Regions from separate parts of the Acidovorax sp. GW821-FHT10A04 genome, predicted to be linked through region 2. Evidence: predicted binding sites of a transcription regulator. Region 2 holds the regulator's gene; the other holds the start of a gene.

Region 1 (9,430 bases), on a different contig from region 2:
TGCACGGCAACGCGCTTGGGCGTTGTCCGTGCAGGGCGTGGTGTGGGGATCCATGGCGTGCGTGCACCTGCGAGGCTAGTCCCAGGACAAGGCGCCACCCGACTGGTACTCGATGACGCGCGTCTCGAAGAAGTTGCGCTCCTTCTTCAGGTCGATCATCTCGCTCATCCAGGGGAATGGATTTTCTTCGTTGGGGAACAGCGTCTCCAGGCCGATCTGGGTGGCGCGGCGGTTCGCGATGTAGCGCAGGTAGCCCTTGAACATCGATGCGTTCATGCCCAGCACGCCACGTGGCATGGTGTCTTCGGCGTAGCGGTACTCGAGCTCCACGGCCTTCATGAACAGGGCCTTGATCTCGGCCTTGAACTCCGCGGTCCACAGGTGCGGGTTCTCCAGCTTGAGCTGGTTGATCAGGTCGATGCCGAAATTGCAGTGCATGGACTCGTCGCGCAGGATGTACTGGTACTGCTCGGCCGCGCCGGTCATCTTGTTCTGGCGGCCCAGCGCCAGGATCTGCGTGAAGCCCACGTAGAAGAACAGGCCTTCCATCAGGCAGGCGAAGACGATCAGCGACTTGAGCAGCGTCTGGTCGGTCTCGAAGGTGCCGGTGTGGAAGTTGGGGTCCATGATCGCCTCGATGAAGGGGATCAGGAACTGGTCCTTGTCGCGGATCGAGGGCACTTCCAGGTAGGCGTTGAAGATCTCGCCTTCATCGAGGCCCAGCGACTCCACGATGTACTGGTAGGCATGCGTGTGGATCGCTTCCTCGAAGGCCTGGCGCAGCAGGAACTGGCGGCACTCGGGCGCGGTGATGTGGCGGTAGGTGCCCAGCACGATGTTGTTGGCGGCCAGCGAGTCGGCGGTCACGAAGAAGCCGAGGTTGCGCTTGATGATGCGGCGCTCGTCATCGGTCAGGCCGTTGGGGTCCTTCCACAACGCGATGTCGCGCGTCATGTTCACTTCCTGTGGCATCCAGTGGTTGGCGCAGGTGGCGAGGTACTTTTCCCAGGCCCACTTGTACTTGAACGGCACCAGTTGGTTGACGTCGGTCTGGCCGTTGATGATGCGCTTGTCGGCAGCGTTCACGCGGCGGTGCGCGGGTGCTGCGGCAGGGGCCGCTTGCGGTGCTGCGGATGCAGTCATCGACGCATGCACTTCCTGAAGAGAGGGGGTCTGGAAAGACAAAGGCGACTGTTCCGCCGGGTGGCTTTTGTTCAGTCCACCGTCCAGTTGATTTTGCGATGAGGGCTTGACTTCTTCGTCCCAGGACAACATAGATTTTCCAGTGTTCGGATTATGAAAGCAGTGCTGCAAAAAGGAAAGCACCGCAGCGTTGTGCAGCAACGTTTTGTTGCTTCACAGCACCGAAGCGGCGTGCATGGGTCCTCATGCGCGCCGCTTCATGGGGCCTTACTGGCAGGCCTCGCAGGTTGGATCATCGATCGCGCAGAACTTGATGTCGGTGGCAGGCAGTGCCGCGGCCTGTGCGGCAGCAGCCGCTGCGGCCACTTCCATCGCGCTGGGCTTGGCAGGTGCTGCCTGTGCCGCGCCGGCATCGCTGCCCGACGACACGGAGTTGAGCTGGCGCGTGTTCACGGTGCTCATCTCCACGTGCGTGGCGCTCTGCGTGCGCAGGTAGTAGGTGGTCTTCAGGCCGCGCAGCCAGGCCAGCTTGTAGGTGTCGTCGAGCTTCTTGCCCGATGCGCCGGCCATGTAGATGTTCAGGCTCTGCGCCTGGTCGATCCACTTCTGGCGGCGCGATGCGGCTTCCACCAGCCACTGCGAGTCGACTTCGAAGGCGGTCGAGTACAGGGCCTTGATGTCCTGCGGTACGCGGTCGATGGGGTGCAGCGAACCCTTGAAGTGCTTGAGGTCCATGATCATCACGTCGTCCCACAGGCCCAGGCGCTTGAGGTCGCGCACCAGGCCACCGTTGATCACGGTGAACTCGCCCGAGAGGTTGGACTTGACCGACAGGTTGCCGAACGAGGGCTCGATCGATGCGTCCACGCCGATGATGTTGGAGATGGTCGCGGTGGGGGCGATGGCGACGCAGTTGGAGTTGCGCATGCCGTCCTGGGCGATCTTCTTGCGCAGCGCATCCCAGTCCAGCGTGGCCGAGCGGTCCACCTCGACATAGCCGCCGCGTGCCGTGGCCAGCATGTCCAGCGTATCCAGGGGCAGGATGCCCTGGTCCCACAGCGAACCCTTGTAGCTCGTGTACTGGCCACGTTCCTTGGCCAGCTCGGTCGAGGCCCAGTAGGCGTAGTAGCAGATGGCTTCCATCGACTTGTCGGCGAACTCCACGGCCGCTTGCGAAGCGTAGGGAATGCGCAGTTCGTACAGGCTGTCCTGGAAAGCCATCAGGCCCAGGCCCACGGGGCGGTGGCGCAGGTTGGAGTCACGCGCCTTGTTGACCGCGTAGTAGTTGATGTCGATCACGTTGTCCAGCATGCGCATGGCCACGGTGATGGTCTTGCGCAGCTTGGCGTGGTCGATCTGGCCGTCCTTCAAGTGCTGCAGCAGGTTCACGGAACCCAGGTTGCAGACCGCGGTCTCGGTGTCGCTGGTGTTCAGCGTGATCTCGGTGCACAGATTGGACGAGTGCACCACGCCGGCGTGCTGCTGGGGCGAGCGCACATTGCAGGCATCCTTGAAGGTGATCCAGGGATGGCCGGTCTCGAACAGCATGGTCAGCATCTTGCGCCACATGTCGGTGGCCTGCACCGTCTTGGAGGGCTTGATCTCGCCGCGTGCAGCCCGTGCTTCATAGGCCACGTAGGCCTTCTCGAAGGCGGTGCCGAACAGGTCGTGCAGGTCAGGCACGTCGGAGGGCGAGAACAGGGTCCAGGTGCCCTTTTCCATCACGCGGCGCATGAACAGGTCGGGGATCCAGTTGGCCGTGTTCATGTCGTGCGTGCGGCGGCGGTCATCGCCGGTGTTCTTGCGCAGCTCCAGGAACTCCTCGATATCCAGGTGCCAGGTTTCCAGATAGGTGCAGACGGCGCCCTTGCGCTTGCCGCCCTGGTTCACGGCCACGGCCGTGTCGTTGACCACCTTGAGGAAGGGCACCACGCCCTGCGATTCGCCGTTCGTGCCCTTGATGTGCGAGCCCAGGGCACGCACGCGGGTCCAGTCGTTGCCCAGGCCGCCGGCGAACTTGGACAGCAGCGCGTTCTCCTTGATGGAGTCGTAGATGCCTTCGAGGTGGTCGGGCACGGTGGTCAGGTAGCACGAGGACAGCTGCGAGCGCAGCGTGCCGCTGTTGAACAGCGTGGGCGTGCTGGACATGAAGTCGAAGCTCGAGAGGATCTCGTAGAACTCGATGGCGCGGGCTTCACGGTCGGCTTCGTTGAGCGACAGGCCCATGGCCACGCGCATGAAGAAGCACTGGGGCAGCTCGATGCGGGTCTTGCGCACGTGCAGGAAGTAGCGGTCGTACAGGGTCTGCAGGCCCAGGTAGTCGAACTGCAGGTCGCGGTCGGCATTGAGGGCGGCGCCCAGGCGGGCCAGGTCGAACGTCAGCAGGCGCGGGTCCAGCAGCTCGTTGTCCACGCCCTTCTGGATGAACTGCGGGAAGTACTCCACGTAGCTCTGGCCCATTTCGGCCTGGGTGACCTCGCGGCCCAGCACTTCGCGCACGATGGTGTGCAGCAGCAGGCGTGCGGTAGCGTAGGTGTAGTCGGGGTCCTTTTCGATCAGCGTGCGGGCTGCCAGGATGGAGGCCTTGTAGACCTCGTCCATGGGGACGCCGTCGTACAGGTTGCGCATGGTCTCGGCCACGATGGGCTGGGCCGACACGTCGGCGCCCAGGTTCACGCAGGCCGACTCGATCAGGCCCCGCAGGCGCACCAGGTCAAGCACCACGCGCTTGTCGCCGTCCAGCACGTGCAGTGCCGGGGCGGGAGCGGCCTGGGCTTCCTGTTCGACATGGCGGGCACGCTCCTGGGTGCGGCTTTCGCGGTACAGCACGTAGGCGCGGGCCACTTCGTGGTGGCCACCGCGCATCAGCACCAGTTCCACCTGGTCCTGCACGTCTTCAATATGGAAGGTGCCGCCGCCAGGACGCGAGCGCGCCAGGGCGCGGGCGACGTTCTGGGTCAGCGTGTCCACCACTTCGCGCACGCTGGCCGACGCGGCACCCTGGGTGCCGTGCACTGCCAGAAACGCCTTCATCATCGCCACGGCAATCTTCTGCGGCTCGAACGGGACCACGGCGCCATTGCGGCGGATGATCTGGTAGTGGGCGAACGTGGGGTTCGCGCCCTCCGGTGCAGAAGCCGCCTCGGGTGCATCCGTGGATGCGGGGCGGGTGGTGGACGAAGGCGTGTTCAAAGCAGCTTGCATGGATGTCCTCTTTTTGGGTGCTGTCTGGGATGTGCGGGCGGCTTTCGGTGCCGCCGGGGAGAGAAGCGATGCGCCAGCTTCTCGTCTGGCGCACACTATATATGGTGTGTCTGTCGCGTTCAATACGCTACCTGTAGTGTACCGCCGCTGGCGACCCCAAATTCCGAAACAGCATGTGTCACCAGGGATAAAGCGCCTGCACGGACCTGCTGCGAACCCGCCATGCGCGCGATGGATGCCTGAAAAAACCGCGCAACCGCGCGCCATGCGGCGGGGTTTTGCGCGGCAGGCCGCATGCGCACTGGCGCCGTGGATTTGTGCATTCGCACAAAAAAATATTTGCGGGTGTGGCGTCCCGGCACCGTCCGTGGGGGGCGAGGTGCCACGCCCGGCGGATCAATCGCCGATGGCGTTCGCCGGCCGGGTTTCGGGAGGAAAGCGCTCCGCTGGCCAGGCCAGGGACTGCTGCACGGCGGCCCAGTCGAAACCCGCGCCGGGATCGTGCTTGCGCCCGGGGGCAATGTGCTCGTGGCCGGCCAGGTGGGCGATCGGATAGCGCAGCGCGATGTCGCGGCACAGCCAGGCCAGGGTGGCGTACTGGGCGGCCTCGAAGCGCTCGCCCTCAAGGCCTTCGAGCTCGATGCCGATGGAATCGTCGTTGCATTGCGCGCGGCCCCGGTAGGCCGAGGGCCCGGCATGCCAGGCGCGCTGGTCGCAGTCCACGAACTGCCAGAGCACCCCGGTGCGCTCGATGAAGAAGTGCGCGGACACCGTGAGGCCGCGGATGCCCTGGTAATAGGCGTGCGCATCCCAGTCGAGCGTGTTGGTGAACAGCTGGCGCACGGCCGGGCCCCCGTACTCGCCCGGAGGCAGGCTGATGGAGTGCACCACGATCAGGTCGATCTGTGCCGCTGGCGGGCGCGGGCCGTAGTTGGGCGAGGGGTGGCGCACGGCCGACCGGTGCCAGCCCTGCTCCCAGGCGGAGCCGCCGGCACCGGCTGCGTCAGCCAGCGTCGTCATGGGCGTCCTGGTCATTGGGTACGGCGATGTTCAGGCGCGCGATGCGGTAGCGGATCTGGCGCAGGCTGATGCCCAGGCGCGCCGCCGTGGCCGTGCGGTTGAACCCCGCCTCGCGCAGTGCGCGCACCAGGATGTCGCGCTCCTGCTGGTCCAGCCAGGCCTGCAGGTCGCTGGGCAGGGGCGTGCTGGCGCCCGGCATCGCCGGGCTGGCGGCCAAGCCGGCGGTGGGGAGGGCCGGGGCACCGTCGGCATCGCGCGCGTCCGGCGCGGCCAATGGTGCGAAGGCCGCGGCATCCGGCGGCAGCATGTGCTCAGCGCGGTCGGGGGCTGCGCTGCCCGCCGGGGGTGCCACGCCGTCCACGTGCAGCTCGTCCCCTTCGCTCAGCGCCACGGCGCGGTGCAGCAGGTTCTCAAGCTCGCGCACGTTGCCGGTCAGCGGGTGGGCGGCAATGGCCTGGATCGCGTGCTCGGTGAGGGCCGGCACGGGCATGCCCGAGTCCTGCGCGATGCGCGCGAGCAGGGCCCGGCACAGGGCCGGCAGGTCCTCGCGCCGCTCGCGCAGCGGCGGGATCACGACCTCGATCACATTCAGGCGGTAGTACAGGTCCTGGCGGAAGCGGCCGCTCTGCACGTCGGCCGCCAGGTCGCGGTGCGTGGCGCTCACGATGCGCACGTCCACCGTCTCCTCCTGCGTGGAGCCCAGGGCGCGCACGCTGCGCTCCTGGATGGCGCGCAGCAGCTTCGATTGCATGGCCAGCGGCAGGTCGCCGATCTCGTCGAGGAACAAGGTGCCCCCGCGCGCAGCCTGGAAGTAGCCGTCCCGGTCCTGGCTGGCGCCGGTGTAGGAGCCCTTGCGCGCGCCGAAGAACTCGGCCTCGAGCAGGTTCTCGGGAATGGCGCCGCAGTTCACGGCCACCCAGGGGCCATCGGCGCGCTGGCTGCTGGCGTGCAGTGCCTGGGCGACGAGCTCCTTGCCGGTGCCCGACTCGCCGTGGATCAGCACCGGCGCCATGCCGCGTGCGACCTTGGCCACGCGCTGCTTGACATTGCGCATGGCGGCCGACTCGCCGACCAGCCGGTCCAGCGCCGAGGACGAGGCCTGGGCATCGACCGTACCGCTACCGCCACCTGCGCGCCCGCCCGGGGTGCGCGAGGCGCGCGGCGCGGGCACGCCCCCCGTGCCCTGGATGGCCGAGGCCACGACCGAGCGGAACTGCTTCAAGTCCACTGGCTTGGTCAGGTAGTCGAAGGCGCCCGAGCGCAGGGCTTCCACGGCGTTCTCGGCCGAGCCATAGGCCGTCATGACCACGCAGCGCTCCTTGCGCTGCTGGTCGCGCAGGTCCTGCAGCAGCTCCATGCCGAAGCCGTCGGGCAGGCGCATGTCGGTGATCACGGCGTCGAAGCGGTGGGCCTTGAGCTGCTCGCGCGCCTCCTGCACGCTGGCGGCCGTTTCCACGCGGTAGCCTTCGCGCAGCAGCGTGAGTTCGTAGAGCGTGCGCAGATCGGGCTCGTCGTCCACGACAAGGATGGAAGCAGCAGGGGCGTTCATGGGGGGCAGAAGAAAAAGGCTTTCAGACCACGATGGTGTCGAACAGGGAGGCCGGCTCGGAAGGGCGGGTGGTGCGCCGAAAGCCTACCGTAAATGCATTGCCGCCGGTTTCGCCACGCTGGGTCAGGCGCACGACCCGCTGGTAGCCGATCGAGGCGCCATGGCGCTGGCACAGCTCGCGGCAGATGTACAGGCCCAGGCCGCTGGAGCGGCTTTCGGACGAGAAGAAGGGCTCGAACAGGTGGCGTTCCACGGACTTGTCCATGGGCGCCCCATCGCTCCAGACCTGCAGGCTGATCTGGCCGGTGATGCTGGTGCGCGTGGTGATGCACAGCGAGTCCGGTTCGGCGCCCCGGTAGCGCAGGGCATTGTCCAGCAGGTTCACCAGCACGCGGCGCAGGTGCTCGGAGTCGAACTCCACATGCGCATCGCCCGCACCCAGGGCCACCAGCCCGCGCCGCTGTGCCGGGTCCTGGCCTTGCCAGTCGTTCCAGACCTGGGACACGGCTGCGTCCAGTTGCAGGGTGGAGGCGGGCGAATGGCTGATCTGGTGCTGCACGCGGGCGATGTCCAGCACCTCCTCGGCAATGCGTGCCAGGCGTTCCGCGTTCTGCTGCACCATGTGCGCCAGGCGCTTCTGGCCGGGGTCCGTGAGGTCCTCCTCGAGCAGCGCATTGGCCTGGACGATGGCCGCCAGGGGGTTCCTGATCTCGTGCGCCACGGCGGCCGACATGCGGCCCATCGCGGCCAGCTTCTCGGTGCGCAGACGCGCCTGCATCTCGCGCAGGTCGTGCAGGAACATCACGCACAGCCGCTCGCTGCCGGCCTCGCGCGCCAGGGTGCGCGAGGAGGTCAGCCAGGTGCGCACATGCAGCCCGGTGGGGCTTTCGCCGGGGTGCAGCAGGTCCGCATCGGCGGTCTGGGGCATCTCCTGGCGGAAGGTGCGGCGCGCCAGCTTCACCAGGGGATCCCAGGCGGCGGCATGCGTTAGCGAAAAGGGCAGCGGCGGCAGCGGCGGCTGGCCAAGCAATTGCAGGGCCGCGGGGTTGGCCGTGCGCACGGTGTCGTTTTCGTCCACCACGAGCACGCCGTCCGTGAGGTTCTGGATCACCAGGGCACTCACCTGCGTCTGCACACGCGCCGTCATCTGGCTTTGCAGGGCCACTTCCTGCTCGCGCGCCAGGCGCGTGGCGAGCTGGTGCACCAGGTAGGAGACGATGAAGTAGCCCGTGCCCGTGAGGGCGCTTTGCAGGTAGCGCTGGGGGTCGTCGACCCCGGCGCGCGAGCCCAGCCAGGCCAGGCCCAGCAGCAGCAGGGTCACGCCCGCCGTGGTGCCCAGCGCCAGCGTCAGGGTGCCCAGCACGGCCGCCATGAGGATCGGCAGGCCAAACAGCGGGGTGTAGTTTAGGGCGCCCGAGTGCAGCAGCTGCAGGGCGCAGACCACGGCCAGGTCGACGCCGATGGACGGCAGCCAGTGCATGCCCGTGCCCGGTGGCGGCGGCCGGTGGCGTGCCAGGATGCGCATCAGGATGGTGGCGACCAGGTAGGCCATGGTGACCGCCAGCGTGGCCGGGTCCAGCGTCTGGTTGACCGCCTGGCCCAGGGTCTGCAGCAGGACCAGGGCGATGGCGACCATCACCCGGGCGGTCAGGAAGCCCTTCCACAGGCGCAGGAAAGGCGCGTCCACCGTCACCAGCAGGTTGCTGGCCGGCGGCGGGCTATCGGCCATGGGCGTCGTCGGTTCAGGGCTTGCCAAGGCGCAGGTGCTCCAGGCTGCAGTAGGTGCTCTCCCCCTGGATCTGGGCCTCGGCACGCGGCACGTGCACGCCGCAGTGCGCGCAGGCCACCATGTCCTGGGGCAGCGCCGGGGGGCGGGCCTTGCCGGGCTGGGCCTCCTTGGGCGCGGCGCGGTTGCTGCGCCAGATGCCGATGGCCACCACCAGCACCACCAGCAGAACAAGGTACTTCATGCGCTGCGGCCCAGGATGACTTCGAGCACGAAGCGCGAGCCCACATAGGCCAGCAGCAGCAGGCCCGCGCCCGCGTAGAGCACGCCCACGGCGGTGCGGCCGCGCCAGCCGAAGCGCGCCCGGCCCAGCAGCAGCGTGGCAAACGTGATCCAGGCCATCAGCGAGAAGATCGCCTTGTGGTCCCAGCGCCAGGCACGGCCATAGAGGGCGTCGCCGAACAGCCAGCCGGCCAGCAGCGTGGCGGTGAGCAGCACGAAGCCGGCCGTCACGAAGCGGAAGGTCAGGCGCTCCAGGGTGAGCAGCGGAATGCCGCTGTGCGGGTCTTCTGCCTGGCGGATGTGGCGCTCGGCGCGTGTCATCAGCCAGGCATGCACCACGGCGGCGCCGAACAGGCCGTAACAGGCGATGCCCAGCGCCAGGTGCAGCGGCAGCCAGGCCGAGGCCGACACGTGCAGCGGCTGGCCCGGGAACACCATCGCCAGCACGATGGCCAGGGCACCCAGCACCGCCAGGACCCAGCGCGCCTGCATCTGCGGAAACAGCT
Region 2 (9,430 bases):
AGGGCTTCGGCGGCATCGCCCTTGGGCGCGGCCGTCAGGGCCTGCGTCCAGGCCGTGCGCACGGCCGGCGTCACGCGGCCACCCAGGTCCTGCGTGCTCGGCACCTGCGCCGCATCGCGCTTTTCCCAGGCCGACAGCAGTTGCGTGAGCGCCTCGCCATGGGCCTGCGCCGCCAGTTTCTTGAGCGCCAGCTGGGCATGCTCCATGGCGTCGCGCTGGGCGCGGAAGGCCGTGTCACCCAGGCGCGGGCCACGGTCTTCATAGGCTGGGCGGTCACCGAAGCGGCCACCGCGGTCACCGCCACGATCTGCACCGCGATCGCCAGGACGGCCATCGCGCGGGCCACCACGGCCTGCTGCATCACCACGGCCGCCATCGCGGCGCTCGCCAGGGCGTCCACCACGGCCTGGGGCCGCAGGCGCATCCTTCTTCATGCCGGGGCGGTCGTCGCCACGCACGGCCACCACGGGGCGGACAGGCTTGGGCGGGGCTGCCGGGGCTGCGGCAGGAGCAGCGGCCGCTTCGCCACCCTCTTCGGCCGCGGGCGCCTCGCCATCGCCGGCTGCAGGGGCGGCCTCATCGGCCTGCGCCACCGACGCGGCAGCACTTTGCTCGCTCTTCTGCGCGGAGGCAGCCGCCTCGGCGGCCTGGGCCTGGCCGCGCAAGGCGGCTTCCAGCGCCTGCACGGCAGCGCGGATCTGCTGCGCATCGCCCGTGGCGTTGGCGGCTTCCAGGGCCGTGGAGGCGTCGAGAACCACGCGGTCGCGCGCGCTCAGCTCGGTCACGGCCTTTTCGCGGTCGGCCGACTTGCGGTTGAAGGCTTCGTCGATGGGCTTGCGGAATGCGTCCCACAGCTTCTGCTCATGCTTGCGGTCCAGTGGCACAGTCTGTGCCTCGGCCTGCCAGCGCTGCTGCAGCGCCTTGACGGCGTCGATGCGCAGCGCAGGCGCAGCACCCAGCGCCACGGCCTCGTCGATCATTGCGTGGCGGCGGGCCAGGCTGTCCTTCTGGGCGGCTTCGAGCGGGGCCGCAGCGCCGGCGATGGCCTGCTTCCACAGCGGCTGCAGCTCGGCAAAGATCTTCTCGCCCACATGGCCGCCTTCGCGCCAGCGGTCGCCAAACTGGTACAGCGCACGGTTGATGGCCTTCCAGTCGCCCGAGGTGGCATGCTCCTGCGTCCAGGCCTTGACCTCTTCGATCAGCGCCAGGCGCTGGGCCTTGTGCTCGGCGGCATCGGCGCGAATCTTGTCGAGCCAGGCCTCCACGACCTTGTGCGCGGCATTGCAGGCCTCGTCGAATTTCTTCCACAGGCCGTGGTTGGGCGCACCGCCCTGGTCGGACTGCTTCCATTGCTCGCGCAGCGCGCGCAGGGTTTCCTGCATCTTGCGGCCACCCAGGGCCTGGCCCTCGGGGCGGTTGAGCAGGCCTTCGGCCTTGGCCACGAGGTCCTCGCGCACCTGGTCGGCGCCCCAGCGCTGCCAGCCTTCGAGCTCGCCGGCAGCCACCAGGGCGGTGTGCACCTGCTGCTCCAGCGCGGCATCGATGTGCTTGCCGTGGTTCTTGAGCACGGCGCGCAGCGCGGCAGCAGCGCCGGCGCTGGCCTTGCCATGGCCTTCGGCGGTTTCCTTCTCGAGCACCACCAGGGCGTCGCGCACGGCCTGCACAGCCTTGTCGCGCACTTCGGGGTCGACCTTGGGCTTGTTCGGCGCGCGGGCCGGCTTGGCCGCAGCACCCGGCGCAGCCGCCGCTGCGGCGGCGGCCGCCTCGGTGGGCAGGCCACGGGCCACGCGCAATTCGTCAGCCCACACGGGCACGGGCGGCAGGGGGGCATTGGCGTCTTCCGCGGCCGCCGCGGCCTGGGCCACGGCCGGCTGGAAGGCGTCCCACACCACCAGCAGCTGCGTGCGCGAGGCATCGAGCAGCGGCGGGAAGCGCGCCTCCACGCTGGCCCAGCTGGCATCACCGGTCAGCTCCTGGGCCTGCTCCTGCCAGCGGGCCACGTCGGCGCGCAGCAGCTCCAGCGCCGCATGCGCGTCGCGCCAGGGCTTGGTGGAGAGCACTTCGATGCGCTGCGCAAGCAGCACGGCGGCCTCGCGCTGCACCTGCACGCGGTGCTGCAGGTCTTCGATGACCTTCACCCGGTCGGCGACCTGCACCTTGAGCAGGGACAGCGGCTCGCGCGACAGCGGGGCGCCGGCCTTGGCCGCGTCGCGCTGCCATGCCAGGGCATCAGCGATGTTGAGCTTGGGCGCAGCCAGCAGGGCCTGGGCCTTTTCGGCCCATTCGGCGGCAATGGCTTCCTGGCCCTTGGCACGGCGGATCTCGTCGAGGCGTTCGCGCACGGCACGGGCGGCGCCCTTGTCGCGGCCGCTCAGCTCCTTGAACACTTCCTGCAATTGCTCTTGCGCCGGCTGCGTGGCCAGCCAGTCGCGGATGCGGGAGGCGCGCTCGCCCGAGGTGGCGGCAGAGAAGGCGCCGCCGGTCAGTGCATCCAGGGGATGCGCCTCTTGGGTCTTGGCCGGGGCCGGATTCACTTCAGGTGCGTCGGACATTTTGTTGCGGGAAAAAAATGGAAACATGGATCCAATGGATTACGAACGGCCATCCCTGCATCCGGGCGGACGCGCAAGGCCACCGGGGCTCGCGCCGACCCAAAGCAGGTACATGGCAGAAAACGGGCTATTTTCACCGGGTTCGTGCAGGCGGGCCACCAGCCGTCCTGGCCATGAATTCCTCTGGGGAGTCCTCTGTCCAGGGCCACCCGGTGCGCGGGCATCTGCACCCTGCTTCGCAGGGTTGCGGTGTCTCAGAGGGGCCTGTGCCCACTCTGGGAATTGCCCCCATTATCTATATATATGCGGCAAGGGCCCATTCAATGCCTTGAGGCAGTTCAATGCAGGACCATCGGGGCTCGCTGGCAGGCACTGCGCAGGCGCCTGCGACGGCCTGCGCGCACGCGCTGGAACCGCGGCACGAAGCCAGGCGCCCGCCCACAAACGAGAAAGCCCGGGGGACTTTCCGAAGTGGACAGTCTCCCGGGCTTGACGGCTGACACAACGGTCTTTGCCATCGTTTCGCAAGGCGGAGATGAAGGTCCACCATGCGAGGAGGCAAGGTATTGCCTCCAGGGGGTGCCGTGGAAGTTGCATCTGCTGCACCGCGGCACTGAATGCCCATCGGCGGGAGAGTTCGCTTCGTCTGGCGATGCCTGAAATCAACAGGCCACTGAACCTTACCAAAGTCGGCAGCCGACCTCAACCCGGTTTTGCAATGACGCGGTAAAAGCCGATTGAATTTGACACATGGACGTCACCGGCCTGTGATCGGCCGGGCCCCCGCTTCGGGCGAAAAACAGCAAAACCCTGTGTTTTCTAACAGATTTTTCATTCCATTTTAATCTAACGATTGATGTTGTTAGTATTGACTAGGTATTTGGTGACCTCCTAGAATCCGCCAGCCTCAAAAATGGCTAGTAAAAACCCCAACCCGCTGCCGAACCCGGCTAAGTCAACTCACGGCCCTTCTTGCTTTTTGCAGGCCCTGAAATTGATGGCGTACCAATCCAGGTGATACGCCTGATCCTGCCAACCACCCGTGGTGGCAGGGCCTCAGGGAAGCGCCCCAGAAAGGAAGAGCTATGACAGCGTCAGGAAAAATCGTCTCCGGCGTGCGAACTTTCGCAGCCGATGTGACCGAAGGTTTTCTTGAAATCACCCACAGCAGCTTCGCCCTCATCGGGCTGACCGTTGCATTCGTCGTTATCGCATTGACCGCCCGGCCCGACCTGCGCCAGGCCGGAGAAGAAAGGCTCATGAACTGGCTGCAGGCGCGCCAGGTCGCCGTGCTGGGCATGCCCATCGAACCCGAAGCGAGCGAGCGCGCCACCGCCGGCAACCCCAAGGACCTGCCCAAGGAACAGGCAGCCGTGGCGTTCTGGCTGAGCAAGAAGTACCGCGTGGCCCCCGAGCCGCTCGCCGTGCTGGTGGCCGAGGCCTATGAACTCGGCGCCCGCAACAAGCTCGACCCGACCCTGATCCTGGCGATCATGGCCATCGAGTCGAACTTCAATCCGTTCGCGCAAAGCGCCGTCGGAGCCCAGGGCCTGATGCAGGTGATGACGACCGTGCACACCGAGAAGTACCAGAACTTCGGCGGCCACTTCGCGGCCTTCGACCCCGTGACCAACCTGCGCGTGGGCGTGAAGGTGCTGCAGGAATGCATCGCCCGCGCCGGCTCGCTCGAAGGCGGCCTGCGCTACTACGTGGGCGCAGCCAACCTGCCCGACGACGGCGGCTACACCGCCAAGGTGCTGGCCGAGCACTTCCGCCTGCGCCAGGTGGCCGGCGGTCGCGCCCTGCCGACCAACCCGCCACCGACCCTGTCCACGCAGGCGCCGGTGCAATCGGTTCCGGCCTCGGCCAAGCTGCCGGCCTCCGCCTCGCCCGCCAACAGTGGCAGCGACAAGGTGGCCCTGCTCTCGCAGCCATCCTGATGAGCGCACGGCCGCGGGCCGCCCTGCTGGAGCGGCAGCGCTGCCTGGGATACACTACGCAGGTACGCAACTGGCGATAGGCGCAGCCCCGCAACCGGGCTGCCGCTGACGTGGAAACCGACAAGGGCTTGCCTCTTGTGAACCACTGGGGAGCGTGCCGCACGGGTGTCATGCCCGCCGCGTTCAGCCGTTCGCCTGGGCAGCCCTTGTTTCAAGGGACACAAGTTCATAGGACTGCCACACCATGTACGACCGCAATATTCTTGTCGAACAAGCCGACCCCGAACTCTTTGCCGCCATCACGGCCGAGAACGCCCGCCAAGAGCACCACATCGAGCTGATCGCCAGCGAGAACTACGCCTCCCCCGCCGTGATGTGGGCCCAGGGCACCCAGCTGACCAACAAGTACGCCGAAGGCTACCCCGGCAAGCGCTACTACGGTGGCTGCGAGCACGTGGACGTGGCCGAGCAGCTGGCCATCGACCGCGTCAAGAAGATCTTCGGCGCCGATGCCGCCAACGTGCAGCCGCATTGCGGTGCCTCGGCCAATGAGGCCGTGTTCCTGGCCTTCCTCAAGCCCGGCGACACCATCATGGGCATGAGCCTGGCCGAAGGCGGCCACCTGACGCACGGCATGCCGCTGAACATGTCGGGCAAGTGGTTCAACGTGGTCTCCTACGGCCTCGACGCCAATGAAGTGCTGGACTACGACGCCATGGAGAAGAAGGCGCACGAGACCAAGCCCAAGCTCATCATCGCCGGTGCCTCGGCCTACAGCCTGCACATCGACTTTGCACGCTTTGCCAAGGTGGCCAAGGACGTGGGCGCGATCTTCATGGTGGACATGGCCCACTACGCCGGCCTGATCGCCGCGGGCGTGTACCCCAACCCCGTGCCCCATGCCGACGTGGTCACCAGCACCACGCACAAGAGCCTGCGCGGCCCGCGCGGCGGCATCATCCTGATGAAGGCCGAGCACGAGAAGGCCATCAACAGCGCCATCTTCCCCGGCCTGCAAGGCGGCCCGCTGATGCACGTGATCGCGGCCAAGGCCGTGGCCTTCAAGGAAGCACTGCAACCCGACTTCAAGGCCTACCAGGAGCAGGTGATCAAGAACGCCCAGGTCGTGGCCGAAACGCTGACCGCCCGCGGCCTGCGCATCGTCTCCGGCGGCACGCAAAGCCACGTGATGCTGGTCGACCTGCGCGCCAAGGGCATCACCGGCAAGGAAGCCGAGGCCGTGCTGGGCTCCGCCCACATGACCATCAACAAGAACGCCATCCCCAACGACCCTGAAAAGCCGATGGTGACCAGCGGCGTGCGCATCGGCACCCCGGCGATGACCACGCGCGGCTTCAAAGAAGAAGAAGCGCGCATCACCGCCAACCTGATCGCCGACGTGCTGGACAACCCGCGCGACGAGGCCAACATCGCCGCCGTGCGTGCCAAGGTCAATGCGCTGACGGCCCGCTTCCCGGTCTACGGCTGATCCGGCCCCGCCATGAAGTGCCCTTTTTGCAGCCACCAGGAAACGCAGGTCGTCGAAACCCGGGTGTCTGAAGAAGGGGACTTCATCCGCCGCCGGCGCCAGTGCGGTGCCTGCGACAAGCGCTTTACCACCTACGAGCGGCCGGAAGTGAACTTCCCGGCCATCGTCAAGAAGGACGGCCGGCGCATCGAGTACGAGCGCGGCAAGCTGCTCGGCTCGTTCAACCTGGCGCTGCGCAAGCGCCCCGTGAGCACCACGCAGATCGACAGCGCCATCGAGCGCATCGAGGAAAAGCTGCTCAACCTGGGCCAGCGCGAAGTGCTCTCCAGCCGCATCGGCGAACTGGTGATGCGCGAGCTCAAGAAGCTCGACAAGATCGCCTACATCCGCTTTGCCAGCGTGTACCGCAGCTTCGAGGACATCGACGACTTCCGCGCCATGGTCGACGAAGTCCGCAAGTAGCACGCAGCCTGCAGACTTTGCCGGGCTGCATGACAATGCACCAGTGAAGACCCGCCATTTTTTGCAGCTGGTGCTGCTGTCTGCCCTGTGGGGCGCCTCCTTCCTTTTCATCCGTGTCGCGAGCCCCGTGCTCGGGCCCAATGTCATGGCCGCGCTGCGCATCGGCCTGGCCACGCTCACGCTGATGTTCATCATGCGCGTGGCCGGCGAGCGCTGGCCCTGGCACCACTGGCGGGAGCTGCTCGGTCTCGGTGCGCTCACGGTGGCCATCCCCTTCCTGCTGTACTCCTGGGCGGCGCTGTACCTGCCCGCGGGCTACAGCTCGCTGCTGAACACCATGGCCGTGCCGTTCAGCGTGATCGCCGCAGCCTGGCTCAAGGAGGACACGCTGAGTGCGCGCAAGTGGCTGGGCTGCCTCTGCGGCTTTGCCGGCGTGGCGCTCATCGTGCAGCTGGGCCCGGTCACGCCCACACCCGCCCTGATCATTGCCGCCCTGGCGTGCATGACGGCATCGGCCTGCTACGGCGTCTCCACCCCCTGGATGAAGCGCGCCACCACGCGCATGCCGCCGCTGGCGATTGCGGCCGGCATCCACGGCACGGCCCTGGTCATGCTGCTGCCTGGCGCGGCGTGGAGCCTGCCCGAGGCACGGTTCACGCCCACGGCCCTGGCCGCCGTGGCCGTCATGGGCATCGTCACCTCGGGCCTGGCCTACTGGCTCAACCTGCGCGTGCTCAGCCAGGTCTCGCCCGTGGCGGCCATGAGCAGTGCCTTCATGATCCCGCTGTTCGGGGTGGCCTGGGGCCACCTGTTCCTGGGCGAGGCCCTGGGCCCGGGCATGCTCTGGGGCGGCCTGCTGGTGCTGGTGGCCACAGGGCTGGTGACGGGCTTTAACCCGCTGCGCTGGCTGGGCGCCAGCGTGTCGCGCTCGTAGGCGATCACCTACAGGCCTGTTCGCCCGGGTCCGGGGCAGCAAAGGGCGCTGGCTGCCGACAATGAAGGCATGGACCCGCAGCCGCAGCCGACCGTCGCCACCGCCCTCCCCACCCACCGTGCCCCGCTGCAGCCCGAGCAGCCGCCACCCCAGCATGCCTGGCAGTTCTTTCGCGCCGGCGGCGTGGACCAGGTCATCATCCAGAGCGGCGAGGACATCGCCCACCTGGCCGAGCTGGACCAGAAACTCTGGGTAGCCCTGGCCTGCCCCACCCGCGGCATCGAGTTCGACGAGCGCACGCTGGACCTGATCGACACCGACAAGGATGGCCGCATCCGCCCGCCCGAACTGCTGGCGGCCTGCGCCTGGGCCTGCGCGCAGCTGCGCAGCGCGGACGAGCTGGCACGCCCCGGCGACACGTTGGAGATCAGCGCCATCGACGACGGCACAGAAGAAGGCGCCGCGCTGGCCGCGGAGGCCAGGCGCCTGTTGGCCATGGCCGGCCGGCCCGAGGCCACGGCGATTGCGCTGGCCGACGTGCTCGAACGCAGCCAGCAGCTCAGTGGCATGCGTTTCAACGGCGACGGCATCATCACCGTGGACACCGCGGGCAAGGACGACAGCGTGGCCCGCGAGGCCATCGCCCACATCATCACCACCCACGGCAGCATTCCGCCCGCCACCGACAAGCAGTTGCCCGGCATCGACCGCCAGCGTGCCGAGGCGTTCTTTGCAGAACTTGGGCAGCTCAGGACCTGGGCCGCCCAGGCGCGCGGCGCCACCACCGGCCTGGCCCTGGGCGACCGCACGCTGGCCGCCACCGAGGCCATGAACACCGTGGCGGCCAAGGTGGAGGACTTCTTTGCCCGCACCCGCCTGGCCGCCTACGATCCGCGTGCCGCCACAGCACTGAACCCCTCGCTCGACGGCTACAGCGCCATGGCGGGCCAGGACCTGGGCCTGGCCTCGCCAGCCATCACCACCCTGCCCCTGGCCCCCATCACCCCCGGGGGCACCCTGCCCCTGCGGCACGGCGTGAACCCGGCCTGGGCCAAGGCCCTGCGCAACTTCCGCGAGCGCACGGTGGAGTCCCTGCTGGCGCGCAGCAACGCCGAAAGCCTCACGCAGGACGAATGGCAACTGATCCAGAAATCGCTGGCCCCCTGCCAGCAATGGCTGGCCGACCGCCCCGCCACCCGCCTCGACACGCTGGACGAAGACGTGCGCGAGGCCTTGCTCGCGGGTGATGCCGAGCAGCGCGTGATGGCCCTGATCGGCGAAGACGAAGCCGAGCAGGCCCACAACGAGCAGGCCCTGGGGCTGGAGAAACTGCTGCGTTTCAAGCGCGACCTGCTGGAGCTGCTCAACAATTTTGTCTCGTTCTCGGCCTTCTACCAGCGCCGGGGCGCCATCTTCCAGGCCGGCACCCTGTACCTGGATGCGCGCAGCTGCGACCTGGTGGTGCAGGTGCCCGACGCTGCGCGCCACGCCAAGCTGGCCGGCCTGGCCAAGACCTACCTGGCCTACTGCGACTGCACGCGCAAGGGCCAGAAGATGGGCATCGTGGCGGCCTTCACCGCGGGCGACGTGGATTTCCTCTTCGTGGGCCGCAATGGCGTGTTCTACGACCGCGATGGCAAGGACTGGGATGCGACCATCACCCGCATCATCGAGAACCCCACGAGCATCCGCCAGGCCTTCTTCTCGCCCTACAAGAAGTTCGTGCGCATGGTCGAGGAGCAGGTGGCCAAGCGTGCATCGGCCAGCGATGCGCGCGCGCAGAAGTCACTGGGCACGGCCGCCAGCACCCTGGCCAGCACCGATCTCAAGACGGTGGGCACCAACGCCAGCAGCGTGACCGTGCCCGGTACCCCGCGCCGCACCGACGTGGGCACGGTGGCGGCCATCGGCGTGGCGCTGGGCAGCATCAGCGCGGTGCTGGTGGGCATCTTCGGCAAGTTCGTGGACCTGGGGGTGTGGATCCCCCTGGCCCTCATCGGCATCGTGCTCGCGATCTCGGGGCCGAGCATGCTGATCGCCTGGCTCAAGCTGC

What was found. The regulator NrdR, encoded in region 2, represses ribonucleotide reductase genes. The targets are predictions, from matches to a motif close to CACNANATNTNGTG.
Region 1: a site for NrdR is predicted at 4,441-4,454, ahead of AC07PF_RS09105 (ribonucleoside-diphosphate reductase subunit alpha). Genes of this name have one in related genera too.

What each region holds. Positions count from the first base shown of each region.
Region 1 is NZ_JBWKNZ010000003.1:306,117-315,546, reverse strand. Features, by position in the region: gene AC07PF_RS09110 (ribonucleotide-diphosphate reductase subunit beta) at 76-1,275, opposite strand; gene AC07PF_RS09105 (ribonucleoside-diphosphate reductase subunit alpha) at 1,411-4,347, opposite strand; gene ampD (1,6-anhydro-N-acetylmuramyl-L-alanine amidase AmpD) at 4,744-5,367, opposite strand; gene AC07PF_RS09095 (sigma-54-dependent transcriptional regulator) at 5,351-6,916, opposite strand; gene AC07PF_RS09090 (sensor histidine kinase) at 6,939-8,645, opposite strand; gene AC07PF_RS09085 (PP0621 family protein) at 8,659-8,886, opposite strand; gene AC07PF_RS09080 (cytochrome C assembly family protein) at 8,883-9,430, opposite strand, start outside.
Region 2 is NZ_JBWKNZ010000013.1:59,598-69,027, reverse strand. Features, by position in the region: gene AC07PF_RS24295 (DUF349 domain-containing protein) at 1-2,579, opposite strand, end outside; gene AC07PF_RS24290 (lytic transglycosylase domain-containing protein) at 3,638-4,492, shown strand; ZMP/ZTP riboswitch at 4,549-4,700, shown strand; gene glyA (serine hydroxymethyltransferase) at 4,737-5,981, shown strand; gene nrdR (transcriptional regulator NrdR) at 5,994-6,443, shown strand; gene AC07PF_RS24275 (DMT family transporter) at 6,487-7,377, shown strand; gene AC07PF_RS24270 (hypothetical protein) at 7,447-9,430, shown strand, end outside.